2 regions of the Cytobacillus sp. C11.1 genome follow, and region 2 is predicted to be linked to the other one. Evidence: predicted binding sites of a transcription regulator. Region 2 holds the regulator's gene; the other holds the start of a gene.
The links. Region 2 encodes NrdR, which represses ribonucleotide reductase genes. Its sites were predicted from a motif close to AACACNATATATNGTGTT; they were not measured.

Region 1: a site for NrdR is predicted at 8,485-8,502, ahead of AC3ZVC_RS11230 (vitamin B12-dependent ribonucleotide reductase). Genes of this name have one in related genera too.

What each region holds. Positions count from the first base shown of each region.
Region 1 is NZ_CM176935.1:2,263,769-2,276,246, forward strand. Features, by position in the region: partial or broken gene AC3ZVC_RS11195 (YqhG family protein) at 1-312, opposite strand, end outside; gene AC3ZVC_RS11200 (DEAD/DEAH box helicase) at 290-1,978, opposite strand; glycine riboswitch at 2,158-2,246, shown strand; gene gcvT (glycine cleavage system aminomethyltransferase GcvT) at 2,409-3,515, shown strand; gene gcvPA (aminomethyl-transferring glycine dehydrogenase subunit GcvPA) at 3,532-4,878, shown strand; gene gcvPB (aminomethyl-transferring glycine dehydrogenase subunit GcvPB) at 4,871-6,331, shown strand; gene AC3ZVC_RS11220 (rhodanese-like domain-containing protein) at 6,449-6,832, opposite strand; gene AC3ZVC_RS11225 (lipoate--protein ligase family protein) at 7,015-7,851, shown strand; gene AC3ZVC_RS11230 (vitamin B12-dependent ribonucleotide reductase) at 8,659-11,220, shown strand; gene splB (spore photoproduct lyase) at 11,459-12,478, shown strand, end outside.
Region 2 is NZ_CM176935.1:1,958,284-1,970,761, reverse strand. Features, by position in the region: gene thrS (threonine--tRNA ligase) at 1-1,254, opposite strand, end outside; T-box leader at 1,379-1,598, opposite strand; gene ytxC (putative sporulation protein YtxC) at 1,660-2,532, opposite strand; gene dnaI (primosomal protein DnaI) at 2,680-3,609, opposite strand; gene AC3ZVC_RS09715 (replication initiation and membrane attachment family protein) at 3,609-5,045, opposite strand; gene nrdR (transcriptional regulator NrdR) at 5,629-6,090, opposite strand; gene AC3ZVC_RS09705 (hypothetical protein) at 6,205-6,609, opposite strand; gene speD (adenosylmethionine decarboxylase) at 6,764-7,138, opposite strand; partial or broken gene AC3ZVC_RS09695 (glyceraldehyde-3-phosphate dehydrogenase) at 7,490-8,520, opposite strand; gene coaE (dephospho-CoA kinase) at 8,773-9,372, opposite strand; gene ytaF (sporulation membrane protein YtaF) at 9,396-10,031, opposite strand; gene mutM (DNA-formamidopyrimidine glycosylase) at 10,326-11,156, opposite strand; gene polA (DNA polymerase I) at 11,254-12,478, opposite strand, start outside.

The DNA of each region.
Region 1 (12,478 bases), 310 kb from region 2:
AAGTCTGATATAGCCTGCAAGGTTTCGGGCAGACTCAAATATTTGGTGCAATCGGGGGGATCCAAAATGAATGATCTCTCCTTTTAAATGGTCAGGAGCCAGCTGCTGGTTTGTAATAAGGGTCAGCTGCATGGGATTTGGGATACCGCCTGTTTTCTCCAAGTAATGCCAATAGAACGGCCGGTTCATGAGTTCCTTATCAAGTTCGATGGTAAGCTGAACTGTCATATAACCTGGGCCTTTATTGACAATCTCACATCCATTTGCGTGAAAATATCTCTCAAGAAATTTATGAATTTCCTGTTGCTGCATTCAGTCCACCCTCTTTCATATCCTCTGCAAATTGAATCATGCTAGTTAAGTTCTCCATTTTAATTCTCATCTCACCCTCTGAAGATGATTTTCCAAAAATATCAATAAGGTGATCATCAATGTTGCCAAATTCAAGCTTTGTTAAAATATCATCCAAATCTCCAATAACTTTTTCAAACAGGTTGATTTTCTCATATAACAGTTTCAGAACATGCTCTTCAACTGTATTCTTAGTGGCAAAGTTATAAATCAAAACATCCTTCTCCTGGCCTAGACGATGGATACGGCCAATCCTCTGTTCAAGGCGCATCGGATTCCATGGAAGGTCGAAATTAATGATATGATTGCAAAATTGAAGGTTTATTCCTTCTCCTCCTGCTTCTGTTGCAATGAGAACCTGGGCATTCTTTTGAAAAAGTTCTCTCATCCAATCCTTTTTGCCCCGTTTGAACCCTCCCCTAAAAGGGACTGAGGTAATGCCGTATTGTTTCAAAAACCATTGCAGATACATTTGGGTTGCACGATATTCTGTAAAAATAATTACTTTATCATTTATTTTTTGGATTAATTCAAGAGCCTTTTGGGCTTTTGAATTTTGCTGGACAGCTTCAACCTTGGAAACAAGGTATTGAATTTGTTCCTGGAAAGCTTTAGTAGGCTCTTCTTGTTTTTTGAGCATATTCTGCAAAGTGAAATAAACAGCCTCCCTGCTGCTGCATGCTTCCCTTTGCAGAGTCATTACAGAAAATTGGCTGGAACTCACCCAATCGCCTTCTCTTCGCAATTCGGTTACAGCATCATATAGCTCTCTCTCTGCCTGGGAAAATTCAATCGGAATGGTTTCAACATGTCTCTTGGTCCATTCGATCCCTGTGTCCGCCCTGCGGTTCCGAATCATAACTTTATTTACTAGCTCTTTTAAATGTTCATCATCATTTAACGAACGTGAATCTTTTTTATAACTCTCATAAAAGGCCGACTCGTTGCCGAGATGGCCGGGTTTTAGGAGGGATACCAAATTAAATATTTCTCCGATCCGGTTTTGGATCGGAGTTGCGGTTAACAGAAGGCAAAATTTCTTCTTTAAATTTTGCACAAACTCATAGTTTTTTGTTTTATTATTTTTAAGCTTGTGAGCTTCATCGATTATGATCAAATCATAGTCCAGGCTGTAAATGATGTCCCGGTGGGGATTCCGTTTGGCGGTGTCTATGGAAGAAACCACAACATCACATTGCTCCCATACATAGCTTTTCCGCTGGGCAACTGCTGGGATGAAAAACTTGCTGTTCAGCTCCATTGCCCATTGAGATACCAGGGAAGCCGGAACGAGAATCAACACTTTTTTTACTAAACCTCTTATCATATATTCCTTTAAAATAAGACCAGCCTCAATCGTTTTCCCAAGACCAACCTCATCTGCAAGGATGGCTTTTCCGTTCATGCTTTCAACAACCTGCTTTGCTACTTCCAGCTGATGGGGAAGCGGTGTCAGATTAGGCAGGTGCTTTGGAGCCTGAAGGCCTTCAAATTCGGGAATGACCGTATGCTTTTCAACTTCTACAGCCAGCTTATACAGTTCCCAATTTCCCCAAGGACCATCGTCTTCTATTCTCTTTAAAAATTCATCCTGCCAGGAAGAATCAAAGCCAATTTGCACCGTCATAAAAACAGCTCCTTTAATCTATATAAACATATTGCCCAAACCTGGTTTAGGTGGTAGGATGATAATAGCTTTGAAAGTTTTGAAAGTTAACACATTAAATTTAGTTTATCGAAATAATGGAGTCATTATTTTTCTGTTTGGTATAAGTATGACCAACTTGGGAAATTTTATAAATGCGAATGATAACAAGGGGAGAGACTACGTTTGTAGCGCCGAAGGAGCAAGCAAATCCTGTGAATCTCTCAGGCAAAAGAACTCTTGTTTGACGCAGCTCTGGAGAGTGCTTCTATAAAGGAGCCACCCAAGGGGAAAGCCGATTTCGGTAAACTTTCAGGTGCAAGGACAGGGATCTTCTCAATTACGAGGGGATACTCTGTCCTTTTTTATGTTTCCTACACCGTTTTAAAAAGATTATGAGGGGGACGAGTAAATGTCACAGTTAAAGCGCACACCTTTGTATGAGGTGTACAAAGATTATGGAGCAAAAACCATCGATTTTGGGGGCTGGGACCTTCCTGTACAGTTTTCAAGCATTAAAGAAGAACATGAAGCAGTCCGTACCAGGGCTGGCCTTTTCGATGTATCCCATATGGGTGAGATCGAAGTGAAAGGCATTGACAGCCTTGCTTATCTTCAAAAAATGATGACAAATGATGTTTCAAAATTAAAAAACGCTGGTGCTCAATATACAGCGATGTGTTATGAGAATGGCGGAACTGTTGATGATTTACTTGTCTATAAAATTGGCGATGACCACTATCTGCTAGTTGTAAATGCATCAAATATTGAAAAGGATTACCAATGGCTGCAAGACCATGTTGAAGGCAATGTGGAATTGAAAAACCTTTCGGAAGATATGGCGCAGCTTGCACTCCAAGGACCGCTTGCTGAAAAGGTAATGCAAAAGCTTGCTGGAAATACAAGCTTGGGGGAAATCGGCTTTTTCAAATTTCAGCAGGATGTTGATCTGAATGGAAAGAAAGCCCTTGTTTCAAGAACTGGTTATACTGGAGAAGATGGTTTTGAAGTATACTGCGATGCGAGGGATGCTGTAGCATTGTGGAATGAAATACTTGAAGCAGGCAAAGAAGATGGCGTGCTTCCATGCGGCCTTGGCGCTCGGGATACACTCCGATTTGAGGCTAATCTTGCACTATATGGCCAGGAACTTTCCCCTGATATAACACCGCTTGAAGCAGGAATTGGCTTTGCTGTAAAAGTGAACAAAGAAGCTGGTTTTATCGGCAAGGAAGTTCTGAAGCAGCAAAAAGAAAATGGGGTTCCCCGCAAGCTTGCCGGGATTGAAATGATTGACCGCGGAATCCCGCGCCATGGCTATCCTGTTTATAAAGGAGAAGAGCTTATCGGGGAAGTGACAACAGGCACCCAATCTCCAACCTTAAAGAAGAATATTGGCCTTGCACTTATTAAAAAAGAACATACTGAGCTAGGAACAGAAGTGGAAGTAGAAATTCGCGGCAAACGTTTAAAAGCAAAAATTGCATCTACACCTTTCTATAAAAGAGAAAAGAACTAACCGGGGGGAGAAAACGATGAAACATCGCTATTTACCGATGACAGAGTCTGACCAGAAAGCAATGCTCGAAACGATCGGCGTTAAAGCTGTGGAAGAGCTTTTCAGTGACATTCCTGAAAGCGTAAGATTTAAAGGTGAATATAAAATAAAACCTGCAAAATCTGAAACAGCACTAATGAAAGAGCTCACTTTAATGGCACAGAAAAATGCCGATCTTCGCACAAACACCTCTTTCCTTGGAGCAGGTGTATACGACCATTACATGCCGGTTATCGTTGACCATGTATTATCGCGTTCAGAATTTTATACTGCTTACACTCCTTACCAGCCGGAAATATCCCAAGGTGAGCTTCAGGCAATTTTTGAATTCCAGACGATGATCTGCGAATTGACTGGAATGGATGTCGCGAACTCCTCCATGTATGATGGTGGAACGGCTCTTGCTGAAGCTGCAATGCTTAGTGCGGGAAATACACGCCGCAAAAAAGTGCTGATCTCAAGCAGCGTTCATCCTGAGTCAAAGGAAGTTGTCAAGACTTATGCGAAGGGCCAATATATTGAGGTAATTGAAATTCCTCACAAAGATGGTGTAACAGATCTTGACGCGTTAAACGATATGATTGGCGATGATATTGCAGCAGTAATCGTCCAGTATCCAAACTTCTTCGGAAGAGTAGAGCCACTAAAAGAGCTTGAAGAAATTATTCATGCACATAAATCAATGTTTGTGGTTTCAAGCAACCCGCTTTCTCTAGGAGCATTAACGCCTCCGGGAAAATTCGGAGCAGATATCGTGGCTGGGGATGCACAGCCTTTTGGGATTCCTACAGCTTTCGGCGGGCCGCACTGCGGATATTTTGCCGTTACATCCAAGCTGATGAGAAAAGTTCCGGGACGCCTCGTTGGCCAGACTGTTGATGATCAAGGGCGCCGAGGCTTTGTTCTGACGCTTCAGGCTCGTGAGCAGCATATCCGCCGCGATAAAGCAACGTCCAACATCTGTTCCAATCAGGCGTTAAATGCTCTTGCTGCATCTGTAGCAATGACTGCTCTAGGAAAGAAGGGCGTTAAAGAAATGGCTGTTTCCAACATGCAAAAAGCCCATTATGCCAAAAAGCAGTTTAAAGAAAATGGTTTCGAAATAGCATTTGAAGGCCCTTCATTTAATGAATTTGTCATTAAGCTGAACAAGCCGGTCAAAGAAGTAAACAAACAGCTTTTGGAAAAGGGCATTATTGGCGGCTTTGATCTTGGCAGAGATTTTGCTGACTTGAAAAACCATATGCTAGTTGCTGTAACTGAATTAAGAACGAAAGAAGAAATTGATACATTTGTTAAAGAAATGGGGGATTACCATGCATAAGGAAGATCAGCCACTCATCTTTGAAGTAAGTACAGCAGGGCGTATCGGTTACAGCCTCCCTGAAATGGATGTTCCGGAAACAGATTTAAGCGAACTTCTCCCTGAAGGTTATTTAAGAATAGAAGAGCCTGAACTGCCAGAAGTATCCGAGCTTGATATTATGCGCCATTATACGGCTCTCTCCAAACGTAACCATGGAGTTGATTCAGGATTCTATCCATTGGGATCATGCACCATGAAATATAATCCTAAAATCAATGAAAATGTTGCCCGCTTTAACGGGTTTGCCCATTTGCATCCCCTTCAGGATGAAAGCTCTGTACAAGGTGCATTGGAACTTATGTATGATTTGCAGGAGCATCTGATTGAAATTACAGGAATGGATGAAGTAACGCTTCAGCCGGCTGCCGGGGCGCACGGAGAATGGACTGGACTAATGATGATCCGTGCTTACCATGAAGCTAATGGCGATACGAAGCGTACCAAAGTTATAGTTCCTGACTCTGCCCACGGTACAAACCCGGCTTCTGCAACAGTAGCAGGATTTGAAACAATAACCGTTAAATCAAACGAAAACGGTTTGGTCGATTTAGAGGACTTAAGAAGAGTGGTTGGCGAAGATACTGCTGCCCTAATGCTGACAAACCCTAACACTTTGGGCCTTTTCGAAGAAAATATTCTGGAAATGGCTGAGATTGTGCACGGTGCAGGCGGAAAACTTTATTATGATGGAGCCAATCTGAATGCCGTTCTTTCCAAAGCCCGCCCAGGAGATATGGGATTTGACGTTGTTCACCTTAATCTTCATAAAACCTTTACTGGGCCGCACGGCGGCGGCGGACCGGGATCAGGTCCTGTCGGTGTAAAAGCAGATCTAATTCCATACCTTCCGAAGCCTATATTGGTTAAGAAAGATGGCAAGTATGAATTTGATTATGACCGTCCGCAATCAATCGGCCGAGTGAAGCCTTATTATGGAAACTTCGGCATCAATGTACGTGCTTACACATATATCCGTACAATGGGACCGGATGGATTAAAGGCTGTAACAGAATATGCGGTATTAAATGCAAACTATATGATGAGAAGGCTGGCACCATTCTTTGATCTTCCTTTTGACAGGCATTGCAAACATGAATTTGTATTGAGTGGAAAGCGCCAGAAAAAGCTGGGAGTCCGCACATTGGATATAGCCAAGCGCCTTCTTGATTTTGGCTACCATCCGCCAACAATTTACTTCCCGCTTAATGTGGAAGAGTGCATTATGATCGAACCGACAGAAACAGAATCAAAAGAAACGCTGGATTCCTTTGTTGATGCCATGATCCAAATTGCCAAAGAAGCAGAGGAAAACCCTGAGATCGTTCAGGAAGCGCCTCATACAACGGTTATCGGACGCCTTGATGAAACAATGGCTGCCCGCAAACCTGTTCTTCGCTATCAAAAGCAATAAAAAAATTAAAGGATGTCCCGGAATAGGGGCATCCTTTTTGCTGTTTTAATTGAGAGAAAGCAGGAAAATATCAAAAAATCCCAGCCGAAAATGGCTGGGGCCTTTAGTCTATCACTATTATTTTTTCGCTTTAACTTTGCCGGACCATTTTTTGAATCCGCCCTGAAGGTGTGAAAGGTCTTTATAGCCTTTACGATGCAAAAACTGGGCAGCTCTCGCGCTTCTCATGCCGCTTTGGCAATATAGGTATACAGGCTTGTCCGGACGCAATTCCTTCATTCGCGTTTTCATTTGTGAAAGCGGAATATTGCGGGCACCTAAAATATGACCATTCTCAAATTCGTTTGGTTCGCGGACATCAATTAATTGGGCTTTTCTATAACCTTCGCGAAACTGGTCTTCAGTAAGCGTTTTAACAATCCTGCGCTGATATAACCAAGTAACGACGGAGTAGGTAATAATTGCACCTAAAATGATAAGAATGAAATAAAGTGTATCCAATGTGTCTTTCTCCTTTCACACTTAGCTAAGCCAACTTATATTATATAAGCCTTTCCTTATGCGAGTAAAGGGAATCTGCTAAATTTATTATGGAAAATCAACTTGCTTTAATTTTCGTATGAATTTTGGTAGACTATAAACCGCAAATGACTGGTTAAAGAATCTGTAAATGAGGGTTACATATGACAAAAGAAGTTTGGCGTTTTATTGATTCAGGAGAGGGATCTCCTTCTTTTAATATGGCTTTGGATGAGGCCCTGCTTGATTGGAACAGTTCGGGGAAGATGCCTCCGGTTATTCGTTTCTATGGATGGAATCCAGCGACGCTTTCCATCGGGTACTTCCAAAAGGTTGAAAAAGAAATCGATATGGAGGCCGTTAAACAGCATGGGTTGGGTTTTGTGCGCAGGCCTACAGGCGGCAGGGGCGTGCTTCATGAACATGAGCTTACATATAGTGTAATTGTTCCGGAAGAGCATCCTGATATGCCAATGACTGTGACTGAAGCTTACAGAGTCATTTCAGAAGGAATATTAAAAGGATTTCACGCACTTGGGATGGAGGCATACTTTGCAGTGCCGAAGACTGCTGAGGAAAGGGATTCATTAAAGAATCCCAGGTCCGCTGTTTGTTTCGATGCTCCAAGCTGGTATGAGCTTGTGGTAGAAGGACGCAAAGTGGCCGGCAGTGCCCAAACAAGGCAAAAAGGGGTAATCCTGCAGCATGGATCCATTTTGCTTGACTTGGATGAAGATAAACTGTTTAGCTTATTCAAGTATCCAAACGAAAGAGTAAAAGAGAGAATGCAGAAAGCTTTTAAAAATAAAGCTGTTGCCATGAACCAGCTGACATCCGAAAAGTTCACTCTGGATCAGGCCAAACGGGCTTTTAAAAAAGGCTTTGAGGAAGGCCTGAATATAGAGCTGGAACCATACGAGCTGACTGCTGAAGAAATGGCATATGTGCAAAAAATTGCAAAAGAGCGCTATGAAAATGAAGAATGGAACTATAAAAGATAGGCTGTTTTCGCAAACTTTTGCCACTTTTTATACAAGTATAGAGGAGAGGCTGATTCTCAGTTCCAGGATGCTCAGCAAACCGCGGGGCGGGCGGTGAGCATCCTTGGCGAGCAGCGCCTGTGTGATCTCAACTGTTCCGCTCGGAGTCTCGCACCTTACGCTCCAACCAACAAACCTAATATAATAATGTTCCTATTCACAAATCTATTCAAAAACAGCAATCTTTTAGAAAACAGCCAAAGATAAAAAGCGGCCCTGTCGCTTTTTTCTTTTTGGCTATGCTTATTTTGATTTTAGAACTGGTGATTGAAACAGATGGCTGAACTGCTCAAAATGCCTTCGTAATTACTTCGCGGGACCTTTTAACAGGTATGCATATTCTCATTTTCCTGCGTGAAAGGGTAGGCAAGGAAATCCCGCAGAAAACGAGCGCCTGCAGCGGAAAATCAAGATGCATGTTTAACAGAGTCTTTTTTTATTTTTTGAACATTTTACCAATTCATATATATATAAAGTGCAAACCTCGAAATTTATGAAAATTTATCGTTATTTGTCGTAAATCTGTCATTAACTCTTGTTTTCTTCAAAATCTAGTATTTTTTAAGTTTGACAAAATCGGTTAAGCCTGAATCGAACACAACATATAGTGGTGTCGAAAATATTTTAAACACTATATATTGATTTTGGGGTTTGAGGTATGGTAACTTTAGGGTACTCTTCTAACACAGCTAGAGTTGCTCTAACTATGAAAATGTTTACACAACATACAGAAAAATGGCATGAATTTATATCGAAGGAGTTGTAACAATGTCTGTTGCGCTAGGACAAAAAATGAAATTGAACATCGATCGTTTGAACAAGGACATCCGTTTATTCCCTCAGGTTCACCCTGTAACCCCGGATATGAAAATGACCCACAAAGGTGTTTCCCGTTTAGTCATGCTGGACAGATACACTTTCAAAGATACTGAGAAAGTGACTCTGACAAATGGTGACTTCGTTGTCCTAACTATCAAAGAAGATCCGAAATTTCCAGCCCGCGGCCTAGGTTTTATCCTGGATATTGACTGGGAAAACAAGACAGCCAAAGTTTTAGTCGAAGAAGATTACAGAGGCGTGCTCGATGATCCGGAGGAAGCACGTACAGGCATTATCACGAAGCCGCTGGATGTAATTGAAAAACCGCTTGAAATCTACTACGAACAAATTGCTAAACGTAACGCAACAGGCCTTGCATCGGTAGAGAAGACAGAAGAAAAAAGAAAAGAATGGTTTGAAAAATTCTACCAGGAACTAAAGAACTTAAACTTCATCCCGGCCGGCCGTGTTCTTTACGGAGCAGGTGCTGACACGGATGTAACGTATTTCAACTGTTACGTAATGCCTTTTGTACAGGATTCCCGAGAAGGCATATCAGAGCACCGCAAGCAGGTTATGGAAATCATGAGCCGCGGCGGCGGAGTGGGAACAAACGGTTCTACCCTAAGACCTCGCAATACACTGGCAAAAGGAGTCAACGGTAAATCTTCCGGTTCAGTTTCCTGGCTGGATGACATTGCGAAACTGACTCACCTTGTTGAACAGGGAGGGTCACGCAGAGGGGCTCAGATGATTATGCTGTCGGACTGGCATCCGGACATTATTGAATTCATAATTTCTAAAATGCAAAATCCAAGGATTTTACGATTCCTTCTTGAAAATACAAACGATGAAACCATAAAAAAATATGCTAAAGAAAAATTGAAATTTACCCCTTTCACCGAACAGGAAATTGCTATGTATCAGGGAATTGTTAATTACAAGACTATTCCTGGATATGGCGGATTCAGCGAGAAGATCATCAAAGATGCAGAAGAAAAACTGTCTGCTGGCGGTACGTACAGTGTCCATAATTCTGAATTCCTGACAGGTGCAAATATTTCAGTCTGCCTGACAAAAGATTTCATGGATGCAGTCGAGAATGACACAGAATACGATCTTCGCTTCCCTGATGTGGAATCCTACGATGCCGAGACCATGAAAATATATAATGAAGAATGGCACAAAGTGGGTGACGTAAGAGAATGGGATAAGCTTGGCTACAAGGTTCGAGTTTACCGCAAAATTAAAGCGAAAGAACTTTGGAACTTAATTAATATTTGTGCAACATACTCTGCAGAACCAGGAATCTTCTTTATCGATAATGCCAACGACATGACAAATGCACAGGCATATGGACAAAAGGTTGTAGCAACAAACCCGTGTGGGGAACAGCCTCTCGCACCATATTCTGTCTGCAATCTGGCAGCAGTGAACCTGGCAGAAATGGCAGATAAGGAAAACAAAACAGTAAACTTTGAAAAGCTGAAGCGTACTGTCGAAGTGGGCGTTCGTATGCAGGATAATGTAATAGATGCAACCCCATACTTCCTTGAAGAGAACCAAAAGCAGGCGCTTGGTGAGCGCCGTGTTGGCCTTGGCGTTATGGGACTTCATGATTTGCTCATCTACTGCGAAACTGAATATGGCTCGGGAGAAGGAAATGATCTGATAGACAAAGTCTTTGAAACAATTGCAACGACAGCGTACAGAGCTTCTGTAGAGCTTGCAAAGGAAAAGGGAAGCTTCCCATTCTTAACAGGTGAGAATGCAGAGGATACAAACCGCTTACGCCAAGCATTTACACAAACAGGCTTCATGAAGAAAATGCCTGAAGATATCCGTCAGTCTATCCTGGAAAAGGGAATTCGTAATTCGCATCTATTAACTGTTGCTCCGACTGGATCTACAGGAACAATGGTTGGAGTTTCTACAGGCCTTGAACCATACTTCTCATTCTCTTACTTCAGAAGCGGCCGTTTAGGCAAGTTTATCGAAGTAAAGGCAGATATCGTTCAGGAATATTTGGATCGCAACCCCGATGCAGATCCGGATAATCTGCCTGAATGGTTTATTGCAGCGATGGATTTGGCTCCTGAAGCACATGCCGATGTACAATGTGTAATCCAGCGCTGGATTGACAGCTCAATAAGCAAAACAGTAAATGCGCCGAAGGGCTACAGTGTTGAGCAGGTTGAAAAAGTGTATGAGCGCCTGTACCGCGGCGGTGCCAAGGGTGGAACGGTCTATGTTGACGGATCGCGCGATTCTCAGGTCTTAACCCTGAAAGCAGAAGAAAACAGCTTTGATGATACAGAAACAGTTAAGAAAGAAAAAACAAAGCAGCACGTTGTCTTAGTTGATACGATCAGCGACCTTCGTTCAACTGATGTAACAATCGGTTCAGAAGTAGGCAATACCTGCCCGGTATGCCGAAAAGGAAAGGTAAAAGAAATCGGCGGATGCAATACGTGTACTAACTGTAATGCCCAGCTGAAATGCGGGTTATAATTAGGTTAAGTAAAAGTTGATTTTAGGACTGTTGATGGAGCGTAAGGTATAACTAGCAACTACGTTTGCGAAAGCAGCCAAATAAAAAAGAATTACCAAAGAAGATGGAAATAATTGTTCCATCTTCTTTTTTTGCTGTTGTGGGATTTGGCTCATACTACTGTTATCAGGTTCAGCGACCCCCAAGGAAGAAATGGTTCGTTGAACAAATCGACTAACATAAGAAGTGAGGTTACCCATGAATCCTTTTATCCCGCAGCTTGTTTATATTGAACCCCAGGCATTGGAATATCCTTTAGGCAGAGAGCTGAAGGAGAAGTTTGAAAAAATGAATATCGAAATTAGGGAGACGACTTCCCACAACCAGGTAAGAAATATTCCCGGCGACAATGAATTGCAGAAATACCGCAATGCAAAATCCACATTAGTTGTGGGTATAAGAAGAACCCTGAAATTTGATACCTCAAAGCCTTCAGCCGAATACGCCATTCCGCTCGCTACCGGCTGCATGGGCCATTGCCATTACTGCTATTTGCAAACGACACTTGGCAGCAAGCCGTATATACGTACGTATGTGAACCTGGAAGAAATATTTGACCAGGCTACGAAATATATGGAGGAAAGAAAACCTGAGTTAACACGTTTTGAAGCTGCGTGTACATCCGATATCGTCGGGATTGATCATTTGACACATTCTTTGAAAAAAACAATTGAATTTATTGGCCAAACAGAATTTGGCCAGCTTCGCTTTGTGACGAAGTACCATCATGTAGACCACCTGCTTGATGCTAACCATAATGGAAAAACTCGCTTTCGTTTTAGTGTCAATTCACGTTACGTAATCAAAAATTTTGAGCCGGGTACTTCTTCTTTTGATGACCGGCTTGAAGCTGCCCGAAAAGTGGCAAACGCAGGGTATCCGCTGGGTTTTATCGTTGCGCCTATTTATATGCATGAAGATTGGCGTGAAGGCTATCTTGAGCTTTTTCAAAGATTAAGCAAATCGCTTGAAGGCATCAATCTTCAAGGGTTGACCTTCGAATTGATTCAGCACAGATTTACCAAACCAGCCAAAAAGGTAATTGAAAAGCGCTATCCTAAATCCAAGCTTGAGATGGATGAAGAGAAGCGCAAGTATAAATGGGGAAGATATGGAATCGGTAAATATGTATATCCAACGGAAGAAGCAAAAGAACTGGAGAACACGATCAGGCAATATGTCCATTCCTTCTTTCCGGAGGCAGAAGTCCAATATTTT
Region 2 (12,478 bases):
ACTAATATCGAAGTCCTTATATACCTCTAGGGTCAAATGAACAACACGCTTGAATTCTTCCTTAATCTGGTCAGGACGTACAAAGATGTGCGCATCATTGAGAGTCATACCTCGCACGCGCTGAAGTCCTGATAGGGCTCCTGACATTTCATAGCGGTGCATTGTTCCAAGTTCTGCAATGCGGATAGGCAGCTCTCGGTAGCTGTGAATGCCGTTTTTGTAAATCATCATGTGATGCGGGCAATTCATCGGACGTAGAACCAGCTGTTCATTATCCATTTCCATCACAGGGAACATGTCCTCCTGATAATGGTCCCAGTGTCCGGAAGTTTTATAAAGATCTACACTTCCCATGATTGGAGTGTACACATGGTTATAACCTAATCTTTCTTCCTTATCAACAATATAGCGTTCGATGTTGCGGCGGATTGTTGCCCCTTTCGGCAGCCATAAAGGCAAACCTTGGCCAACCTTTTGAGAGTTCATGAACAGGTTAAGCTCTTTGCCGATTTTACGGTGATCACGCTCTTTTGCTTCCTCGAGCAAACGTAAATGTTCAGCCAGGTCTTCTTTTTTGAAAAAGGCTGTTCCATAAATACGCTGAAGCATTTTATTATCACTGTTGCCTCTCCAGTATGCACCGGCAATGCTTAATAATTTAAACTCTTTCAGCTTTCCTGTTGACGGAACGTGAACGCCTCGGCATAGGTCAAAAAACTCACCCTGCTCATAGATTGTTACTGTTTCATCTTCTGGAATGGCTTCAATCAGTTCAAGCTTATATTCATCACCAATTTCCTTATACATCTCGACAGCTTCATTACGGCTGACTTCTTTGCGGATGATATCAATATTTTCATTAATGATTTTTTTCATTTCTTTTTCAATTACAGGAAGGTCCTCCGGCGACAGGGATTCTTCCAGGTCTATGTCATAATAAAACCCGCCTTCAATAACTGGTCCGACACCTAGCTTTACATTTTTATATAAACGCTTTATCGCCTGCGCCATCAAGTGGGCAGTACTATGACGCAGAACCTCCAGCGCGTCGCTGCTGTCAGCTGTAACAATTTCAATAGCCCCATCCTTTTCAATTGGACGCCGAAGATCATACATTTCTCCATCCAGCTTACCGGCAATCGCTTTTTTCTTCAGGCCAGGGCTGATCGAAGCTGCGATATCTTCTGTTGTCGTTCCCTTTGGAAACTCCTTTACAGCACCATCTGGAAACGAAACTTTAACAACTTCAGACATGATATTTCCTCCTTTTTATGTTAGCGCAAGATATCTGAATTCAGAGTTCCTGCGTTTCAACCTGTTATAGATGGCCATGTTAATAACCTGAAACTCAGCCAAAAACAAAAAAACCCGCCCCTAAAAAAGGGACGAGTTATTATTAACACGTGGTTCCACCCTACTTCTCACTTTCCAATACGAAAAATGACTCTGTAGTAAGATAACGGTCTTTTACCGCCAGCCCATTTCCTGGCTGGAGTTCAGAGGCGGTAAGCATTCGAATCGTGTTAGGAAGGTTTCAGCCTTGCCTTCCCTCTCTTTGAACCGTATAAGAATACCCTTATCCTCATCGCAACTTTTGCTTGAATAACATAATATGTACGTTATTATAGTTTGTTATTTCAGGAAAATCAAGGGTATATCTTACATTTTTTCATCAGCTGCGAAAGGATAGATTCTTTTATTTTCGTAAAAGCCTGAAATAGAATCCAGTACAAGTCTTTCTTCGAATATATTGCGGATCGTTCTGACCAATGGCTGTTCATAGTCATCAGAATATAGATAAATGCACGATGGTGCAATGGAGAGAAGTGGCGCAATCGTTACGGAGTCCACATATACCGGATGATTGGATAAAAGTTTCCGGTCAATCATTCTTAGAAGCTCTCCCCGCTTTATTTCATAAAATTGCTCATCATAAAAATGAATGCCCTCATCCATAAGTACATGGATTGTATCCAGCTTTGCCTGCCTGCCTGATAAAAAATCTCTTAATGTTTGAATAAACATTTGGTATTCCTGCTCCATTTTATACTCATCGATGGATACTTCCACATATTTGGCCATTTGATCCATAAGCGGACGCATCCGAAACTTTACAAAGGAATCAAAAGAAAACGATATATTATTCTGAAACAGCTGATCGATTGCACTTTTCAAACTTTCCTTAACATCCACATCGCTTACAAATGCAGCTAGATCCTCACGGTTTCCTTCCAAAATGGAGCGGATAATTTCAAGAATTTGCTGCTGTTCACACTCATCTTCATAATAATAGTTTTCCATCAGGATTCTTCTAAACCAATCATCCTGCTTCCTGTTGACGATAAACTGGTAAAATACTTCTTTTACAGACTCCAAATCTTTTAGATTATTTTCAATAAGGATTTTAACTATATGTTGACCTTCAAATTGAAGAGTTTTTTTATCGGTTTGGTTAGAATACAGCAGCCGTTCATGAAGATGCTCATGAAAATTCATTGCATCTGTACTGCTTTGGAAAATGATTTCGATCAACCAAATCCCCCCTTTATACAAATCTCTGTTCTATGTATATGGAGAACCTGGCCAAATTAGAAGTCAGGTTTGTTCTTTTAACAATTTAATACAAGGAAAAATAGCATACAGAAGAAGCTGCCGGACATTTCACGGCAGCTTTCTTTGTTAAACTCTTCTGTTAGGGCCTTCCACAAGGACAGGATCTGCAAGGTATTTGATCCGCTCCATAATCCTTCTGGCCTTCATCTTTTCTTCTTCACCGCGCTGGCTGTAGGATAGATGATGCTCCAGCCCTTGGAAATCGAAGTTAGAGGTGAAAAAGGTAGGAAGGCTTTCCTGCATGCGGAACTGGAGAATTGGACCTAAAATTTCGTCCCTTGTCCAGCTTGACATCGTTTCGGCACCAATATCATCAAACATTAAAACCGGCGCTTTTTTAATTGTTTCAATCTTGCTATTTAAAGTATGGTCTCCAATTGAGTTCTTTAATTCCCTGAACAGCTCAGGGACATACACAATCATAGAGGAAACCTTTTTACTTGCCAGCTCATTGGCAATTGCTCCAAGCAAATAGGATTTACCGACACCGAACTTACCGTAAAAATAAATCCCCTTTTTCTTAGATCCTGGCTGATAGTCCATTACGAATGAAGCAGCTTTATCTACTGCCATGATACGATCGTCATCATCATAGACCGAGTCAAACGTGGCATGCAGAATATCAGTTGGGACATACAGACTCTGGATAAGCTTTTCATTTTTCCGCTTCTCATCATACATAACCTTGCGGGGGCATTTATCGTACTTCAAATCAATAATACCCATTTGAATAACAAGTTCAGGGTGATAGCCCTGCATAAAATTGATGCAGCCTTCAAGACTGGGGCATTTATTGCACTCCTTGCTTTGCTGTGTATATTCAAATAACTTGATCAGGCTTTTTTCAACCATTTCAGATGTCACTTCATCCTTATGGTCCCTCAAAAAAGCCTTTACCTCCGGGTGATTCAGCGTTTGATTACGCATCATTTCATACCTTTTTTGGAAGCCTTCATTGCCCGCAAGGCGCCTAAGTGTTTCATTGATCTTTTCCATCAATCAGTCACCTCCTGTGATCGAAGTTTTTTCAGTTTTTCTTTAAGCTCTCTTTTTTTCATTTCAAGTTCATCCTGATCCTTGCCGCTCTTATTCGGCTGGTCATCTGGTTTTTTACTGCTTGTTTCACTTTTATCATCAAACCAGTCAGGAAGCATTTCTGTCCTGATAGGCTGCTTTCTATTTGCTTTTTTATTAGGTGTTTTCTTTCCTTCTGCCCAGTCAAGATATTGGCGGTGCTCTTTTTTAGCTAAAAGCATGGCCTCCTGTGGGGTCTTGATCTTTTTTCTGGCCCAGTGACCCGCTATTTTTTCAACGTAGCCTTTGGTCAATTTCATATCTGTTTTTAGCATAACATATTGAATGAGTACATTAATTACCCCTGGCAAAAGCTTTTGCTGGAACATGACATCCTCAATTATTTGCAAGTCACTTTTTGATGGCTCTGCTCCTCCGGATATATCTTTTAAAAGCTCCCTAGGTGATGTGACTTCCAAATAACGGATCAATTCCTCTTCCTGCGTCTTTGGCTCATTTTTATGAGTTTGATGCACAGCAGGCTGTATCCGGTCAATAAGGGATGGAAGCTGATCCTGGTTTTGAAATTGATACCAATCGCGTGCAGATTTCCTTAATTCTTCAACATTAATCTCATTGTCGACATTTACAGCACTGATCACTATATTTTTCATTTGAATCGGGTCAATTCCATACAAAAAAGCAAGATTGCTGATGGATTCCTTTACTTTAGCTGTAAGGGCTTTTTTCGGAACAAGCGACTCATTCAGCCCTGCCTGAAGCAAATCAAAGTTAAAAGCTTCATTGGAGATCTGGATTCCCTCTTGTTCTTGTCTGCCTATATACCCCAGCCCCTTCGGCTCGTTCATAAGCTGCTCCATATCCCTGTCAACCTCAAAAGTGCCTGGATGCCCTGATTTATATACATCCTGAAAAGCTTTGGTTACTTCTTGATACCCTTGTTTTGGATGCACCTTTTGATCCGAAAAGAAGCGTTTCAGCCTCATAAATTGGTTTTTTCCCAATTTTTTGTAGAGATAAATATTTAACATGCCATCAAGGAAAAATTGTTCTGGTGTTAAAGGAGGGAGCAGCTCATATATAAATGAACGGGTATCATCTTCCTTGTTTACATATACCTTTAGAAGCCCAATTCCCTCCAGCTTGAGGCGAGCTTCATAAATTTCCTTAAGCCCCATGCCCATAAAATTCATCAAGCTGTGGTGTGAGTTGGAAGAAGACCAAAGCCGGTTTTCCTCCAGTTCAGCCCAGAGGGTCATATATAAGCTAAAACAAGTTGAACCAATAAGAGGCTGGTACAACAGTGTCAGCACTTTTCGGTCATATTCATGCAAAAGCCCGCTGGCGGCTACTGTGTATCTGTCAATTGGAAGCATTTCTTGCCAATGCTGGGCCATAACGATCACCTTTTTCCGTTCTATTATTATCTTGTTCGTCTTGTACCTGAATTAGTTAACTGCAGCTTGCCGGTTCCGGTAAGAGAGCGGCGTGCATATGTTTATTAGCTGCCATATTACGCTGGCCAGGTGGTTTTTTGTCGTTATTCCACTTGATTAACTACCATATTCCCTTTACCTGGTGGGCTTTCGTCTTTATTCCGCTCGATTAACTACCATATTCCCTTTACCTGGTGGACTTTCGTCGTTATTCCACTTGATTAACTACCATATTCCCTTTACCTGGTGGACTTTCGTCGTTATTCCACTTGATTAACTACCATATTCCCTTTACCTGGTGGACTTTCGTCGTTATTCAGCTCGATTAACTACCTTTTTCCCAATACCAGTTGGAATTTCGTCGTTAATCCGCTCAACTATCTACCTTTTCCCCAACACCAGATGATTTTGTCGCTAATATAAAGTCCCACTAAAAAATCCCTTGTCAGCACATATGTCGCAAAAAAAGAGCCAAAGAATATCCTTCAGCCCGTCATTCCTATTCAGCCAGAATCAGGGTGCAGTCAAACTATACCTGATTCGATTATGATTGTTCTTTTTTAATTAATTCTTTTAGTTCATCAATAAAAACGTTAATATCCTTGAATTGCCTGTAGACAGAGGCGAAACGCACGTATGCCACATCATCCACTTTCGCAAGCCTGTCCATGACCATTTCACCAATTTCATCGCTCTTTATTTCAGAAACACCGTTGCTTCTAAGCTCTTTCTCCACTTCAAAGGTAATTTCCTCAAGGTCCTTAAGTGCAACTGGCCGTTTTTCGCATGCTTTAATAAGGCCGCGCAGTATTTTTTCACGGCTGAACTCTTCCCTGGTTCCTTCTTTTTTAACAACAATAAGAGGAATTTCTTCAACTTTTTCAAAAGTAGTGAACCGGTATCCGCATTTTTCACATTCCCTTCTGCGGCGGATAGACCTGCTATCATCGACAGGGCGTGAATCGAGAACGCGGGTATTATTATTTTGGCATGAAGGGCATCTCATACAATCAGCTCCGAATCCATTTATATATTAAGAGGGCTTAAGTGCCTTGGGTTCTATTCCGATTTTTTTTGTTACTCTTATCTTATAAAAAAGGGGGAGACAGTACAAGTGCAACTATTTGTCTGCGTTTCTTGCAGCTCCAAGAAAATCATGTTTTTTATTTATCTTTTCGTAAATTGAAAGCACTTCTCTTTTAAGAATAGGGTGAACGCCTGACAAAGAGGATTGCTCTGTCGATAGATTAATATCTACTGCAGTTTCAAATGGCTTAACAGTAACAACGGTTACAATGGCAAAAAAGGTTTTGTCTTTCTTTATCTCTGCTGCAATCTCGCCATGTTCTTTTGAAGTGCTGACAATATGCACTTTGCGATCCGCTTTGAACAGTTCCTCAATTGTTTGCATTATTTGGGCAGTGTTCGTTCTATAATATCTCGTTGCCAGCTCAGGGTCGGAGTGATTTTCATGTGTTTCACACTGTTTTTTATAGCGATTGGCAAGCTGCCGAAAAATAGACATCCTCTTTCCTCCGTAAATTTTGTATGTATTCCTATTGTACTATTTTTTGCAAGGAAACCCTAATGGTTAAGCCAGGGTAATCAATATCGTTTTTCACAAAATAAAAAGAGGTGTAATGTATACACCTCTGGATTTGCCGATTATCATTCAGTTATTAAAGTACTTGAGCTTGTTTAACTTGAACTGGACCCATACCGCGAGGAATCTCGATATTCTCACGCGTTTGAGCTCCTAACGATTCTGCAATAAAGTCTGCAGCGATGTTAGGGTCAAGATCTCCACACGTATATACATCAATGCTGGCATAGCCATGCTCCGGGAAGCTGTGAATAGTTAAGTGAGATTCAGAGATTATGACTACTCCGCTTACACCCTGCGGCGCAAACTTGTGGAATGCAACCTCGCGAATTTCAGCACCTGATTTTAATGCTGCATTTACGAATGTCTGCTCAATAAAATCCATATCATTTAACTTTTCAAAATCGCATCCCCAAAGTTCTGAGATAACGTGACGACCCATAGTTTCCATATTCAAATTTCCCCCTTTAAACTTTTATGAAGCTATTAATTAATGAATTTCCAGATTTATACTGGTCTATAACTACCACGGGGGAAAGTTAGTCCAGAGAGGTCCTAACCCTTTAAGTAGCTACCGTACCAAAACTCGGAGAAGTTCACGAGGATTAGTATACTTCGTTTGTTTTCTTTTTGCAACACATTGTTCTACATTTTTTTCGCAAATTTATTATATAGGTTCGTCCATCGGCTTTAATGTAAATAATCGTTTTTGACAGAAGTTTTTCCAGAACAAAAATAGCCTGCCGGGGTAGGCAGGCATAAAGGGTATGGGTATTATTTTATAAAAAGAGATTGCTATAGTTTAACCAACTTTTACAGCAGATGCTTGGAAAAGCTCTTGGGCTACATATTTAGTTAAGTCGACAACCCGGCATGAATAGCCCCATTCATTATCATACCATGCCAATACTTTCACCTTATTTGTGCCGATTACCATTGTGGATAATCCATCGATAATGGCTGAATGTTCATTTGTATTAAAATCAATTGAAACTAATGGCTCATCTGTAATATCAAGAATTCCATTCAGCGATCCTTGTGAAGCAGTCTCAAAAGCTGAATTAACTTCTTCAATTGTAACATCGCGCTTAAGGTCTACCACCAAATCCACTAAAGATACGTTTGGAGTTGGAACACGCAATGCCATACCATGCAATTTGCCTTTTAAATGAGGCAATACAAGTGACAAAGCTTTGGCAGCTCCTGTTGACGTTGGAATGATGGATTGGCCGCAAGCACGTGCGCGGCGAGATCCTTGTGCGGGTTATCAATATTCTTTTGGTCATTTGTATATGCATGAACTGTTGTCATAAGTCCATTTTCAATGCCAAATTGCTCATCTAGAACCTTTGCAACAGGTGCAAGACAGTTCGTGGTACATGAAGCATTTGAAATGACATCATGCTCATTTATATTTAATGCGCTTTCATTTACGCCCATAACAATCGTAACATCTTCATTCTTTCCAGGCGCAGTAAGAATAACCTTTTTAGCTCCAGCTTCAAGGTGAAGACTTGCTTTATCGCGTGAATTGAATTTCCCAGTTGCTTCAATTACGATATCGATATTCATTTCTCTCCAAGGAAGCTCCTCAGGATTACGGTTGCTGACAAGCTGAACTCTTTTGCCGTTTACAACAATGGCATTGTTTTCAGGGACAACATTTCCTTCGAATTGCCCATGGTTTGTATCATATTTAATTAAGTGCGCCAAAGTTTCAGCAGGATAACTTGCATTTATGGCAACAACTTCAAGATTATCTTCCAGGATGGCTTTTCTAAAAACCATACGTCCAATTCTTCCAAAACCGTTAATCGCTATTCTCGCCTTCATGTTACGGCCCCTTCCGCATTAATGTTATACTTTTATTACCCTAAGATGTAATTAGTATAACATATTAATGGTCATTTGTGATGAATAAAATGCGGATTTTTTAATGTTTAACAATTCAGAAATGTTTTAATCAAGTAAAAGGCATAATCAATGCTTTTTATAATAATATTTTATCCTAAAAAATTAGCCTTATATTTTATTTTGTCATACTATTAAGCTTACTGAATAACAAAAAAGAGCCTTTTCAGGCCCTTAACTAACGTTCCACCTTTTTAAAATATTCCATAATTGTTTCTCTGTTTCTTCAATACTCCCGTTATTGTCGATCACAGCATCCGCCAGGACCTTTTTATCTTTTAAAGGCATTTGTGAGCGGATCCTCGCGATGGCTTCATCCCTTGAAAGCTTATTTCTGGCCATGAGCCTCTGGAGCTGCGTGTCTTCATTCACATATACCAATAAAGTCTTATCAGCCATATATGTTAACTTACTCTCAAATAACAGCGGAATATCAAGGATCACCAATTTTTCACTTCTCCTGATTGCTTTTTCTTTCTTTGCCAACATTCTTTTGCGGACTGCGGGATGGACAATGCTATTTAATTTCATCCGCTCCCTCTCATCATGAAAAATGATGGAGCCAAGCTTTCCACGATCTATTGAACCATCCTCAAGCAGAATAAGATCCCCGAAGTGACGGATAATTTCCTTGTATGCTTCCTCTCCTTTTTCAACAGCTAATCTGGCTTCCACATCTGCGTCAATTACAGTGATACCTTTTTCGATTAAGATGGCCGAAACGGTGCTTTTACCGCTTGCAATACCACCTGTCAGTCCTATGGTTAATGACATAGCTTGTTCCTTTCAAGGTCTTTTTAAATTTTCCAGATGCCAATTACGATTAAAATAATGCCGGGTATAAATGAGAACTTATGGACCCATCCGCACTTGGAAAAAAGAGATCCAACCTGCATTCCCATAAACACAAACAAAGAGCTCATTAAGGCAACTGTCAAAGCCAAGTAATATGGCGAATATCCCAGCATGGCCGCACCGATTCCAGCTCCAAAGGCATCCAGGGATAAAGCAAGCCCCAGCATGAGCGCTTCAACACCAGTAATTGCACCAGATTTATCAAAATCGGCAGACATCGGCTTTTTCAGGATATTAATAACAAGGCCCAGTGATTTAATTTCAAAATTTACAATTGTCTTTTCATGAGGAAGAACATCCTTAACCTTTTCAGGCCTGAAAAATTGATAAAGAACCCAGGCACCCAGAATGATAAGAATGATTCCTCCCATACTTTCAGCAAAAGCCGGCGATAAAAAGGCCTCTATGAGATGGCCAATTGTCATTGCAGCCATTAGCGTAATTGCTGAACAGCAAGCGATTATGCTGATCGATTTAAATGGTATATTCATTTTTCTCAAACCATATGTTAAACCGACACTAAAACTGTCAAGACTGACAGCAAAAGCAAGTATTAAAAGTGAGAATGCATGCACCATTGAATAGAGCTCCTTCCTGTCAATCGCTACGATAGTATATGGAAGAAGCCCATCCAATGTTATTAGAAATGCGTAAGTGCCTCAGGAACAAGCAAGCCCGCTTGTTCCTGCTGAGTTTCAAGACGCTTTCCATAGTGCTCTCCCTGACAAGCAAAGACGAGCCTTAAAGAAAGGTGGTCTTTACCTTTATGGGAGGGTTGGCTTGTGGCCTTGAGGGGACAGGCACCGGTGCAGTACAGCCAAGCAGACTGTCCGCCCATTCTGCGCATTAGTTAATATCAGGCTAGAATTTCATTAGTCTTTTTTCTGGCAGGATGGACAAAAAACTGTACCCCGGCCTCCTGTCACGATCCTTTCTAAAGTATTTCCACAGACTTTACACTCTTCTCCTTTTCGGCCGTATACATAAAGCTCCAGCTGGAACATGCCGATTTGCCCTTGGGAGTTTATATAGGAACGAATCGTGCTCCCGCCCTTTTCTACCGCTTCCTTAAGAGTGTCGGAAATTTCCTTGTGGAGCGTTTCCAATTCATCTCTCGATAAGCTTTTTGCCAGTCTTTCGGGATGTATACGGGAACGGAATAAAGCTTCATCAACATAAATGTTTCCAAGGCCGACGATTGTTTTCTGATCAAGAAGCGCAGTTTTGATATTTCTAGTCGTCTTTGCCAGCCTTGCAGCGAGCTCATCCGCTGTGAAATCTTCGGCAAATGGCTCCGGTCCCAGATGGGAAAGCGGAAGGGTGCTCAATTCATCGCCTTTTGCATATAAGTGCATCGTCCCAAACTTGCGGACGTCTTTATAGCGAAGCTCTGTTCCATCTGTAAAATGAAATATAACATGTGTATGTTTTTCAACGGGCTCGTCTCGCGAAAAAAGACCGTATCTTCCTTCCATTCTTAAATGGGAGACAAGCGCGTAATGATCTGTATAGAGAATCAAAAACTTGCCTCTCCTGCCTATTTCCCGAAAGGTTTGACCGGCTAAAGCATCCTGAAATTGGGAGACTTCGTCCGGATGCTTAACCATTTTTGGCCAGAAAACAGATACATGGGCAATTGTTCTATTAACCACCAATTCCTGGAGTGTCCTTCTGACCGTTTCAACCTCAGGAAGTTCAGGCATATAAATCCCTCCATTTCGTAAAGCGCAGTGCGCATTATAAGTATGTTCTTTTAAAACAAAAAATTTTAGATGGAAACCTCTATGGCAGACCTAAAAATTATTTTGCATCAAACCATGTCGGGCCATAAGAGTAATCAACCTTCAATGGAACCATCAGCTCAACAGCATTTTCCATTACTTCAGGCACGATCTTTTTAAGGGTTTCTATTTCTTCTTCCGGTGCTTCAAAGATCAATTCATCGTGGACCTGCAGCAATAAGCGCGCTTTAATACCTTCATCCAGCAGACGGTCTGCCATGTCAATCATTGCTTTTTTTATAATATCTGCAGCGCTTCCCTGGATTGGTGTGTTCATTGCCGTCCGCTCTGCAAAGCTGCGCAGGTTAAAGTTACGGCTGGTGATTTCAGGCAAGTACCTTCTCCTGTGAAGGAGGGTAGATACATATCCCTTTTGCTTTGCTTCGTGTATGATATCGTCCATATATTGCCTTACCCCTGGATAACTTTCAAGATAGCGGTCAATAAATTTCCCGGCTTCCTTCCGTGTGATGCCCAGGCTTTGCGAAAGGCCATACTCGCTTATCCCATATACAATCCCAAAGTTAACGGCCTTTGCATGGCGGCGCATATTGGAGGTTACTTCATCATCACTGACATGGAATACTTCCATTGCCGTCTTCGTATGAATGTCCATATCTTCATTAAAGGCTTCAATAAGCTTTTCATCGTTTGCGATATGGGCAAGTACTCGCAGCTCAATTTGCGAATAGTCTGCTGCAAATATGACCCAGCCTTTTTCTGAAGGAACGAAAGCCTGCCTGATTTTTCTGCCCTCCTCCAGACGAATCGGGATGTTTTGCAGGTTCGGATCTGTAGAGCTTAATCTTCCTGTTTGTGTAAGAGCCTGATTAAATCTTGTATGAATCTTGCCTGTTTCCTTATTCACAACCTTCAGCAGGCCCTCAATATATGTGGATTGCAGCTTGCCAAGCTGGCGGTAATGCAGGATATCCCGGATAATTTCATGTTCACTTTCCAGCTTTTCAAGGACATCAGCGGAAGTTGAGTATCCTGTTTTTGTTTTCTTCATAACGGGCAGACCCAATTTTTCAAAAAGAATAACGCCCAGCTGCTTAGGAGAATTAATGTTAAAGGCCTCTCCTGCAAGCTCGTGTATTCGCTTTTCAATTTCATCCAATTTAGAAAGCAGATCTTGCCCCATTGCTTTCAGCCGCTCAAGATCAACCTTAATCCCAGATGATTCCATATCAGCCAAAATTAAGGACAATGGCATTTCCAGATCATAAAACAGCTCTGCCTGC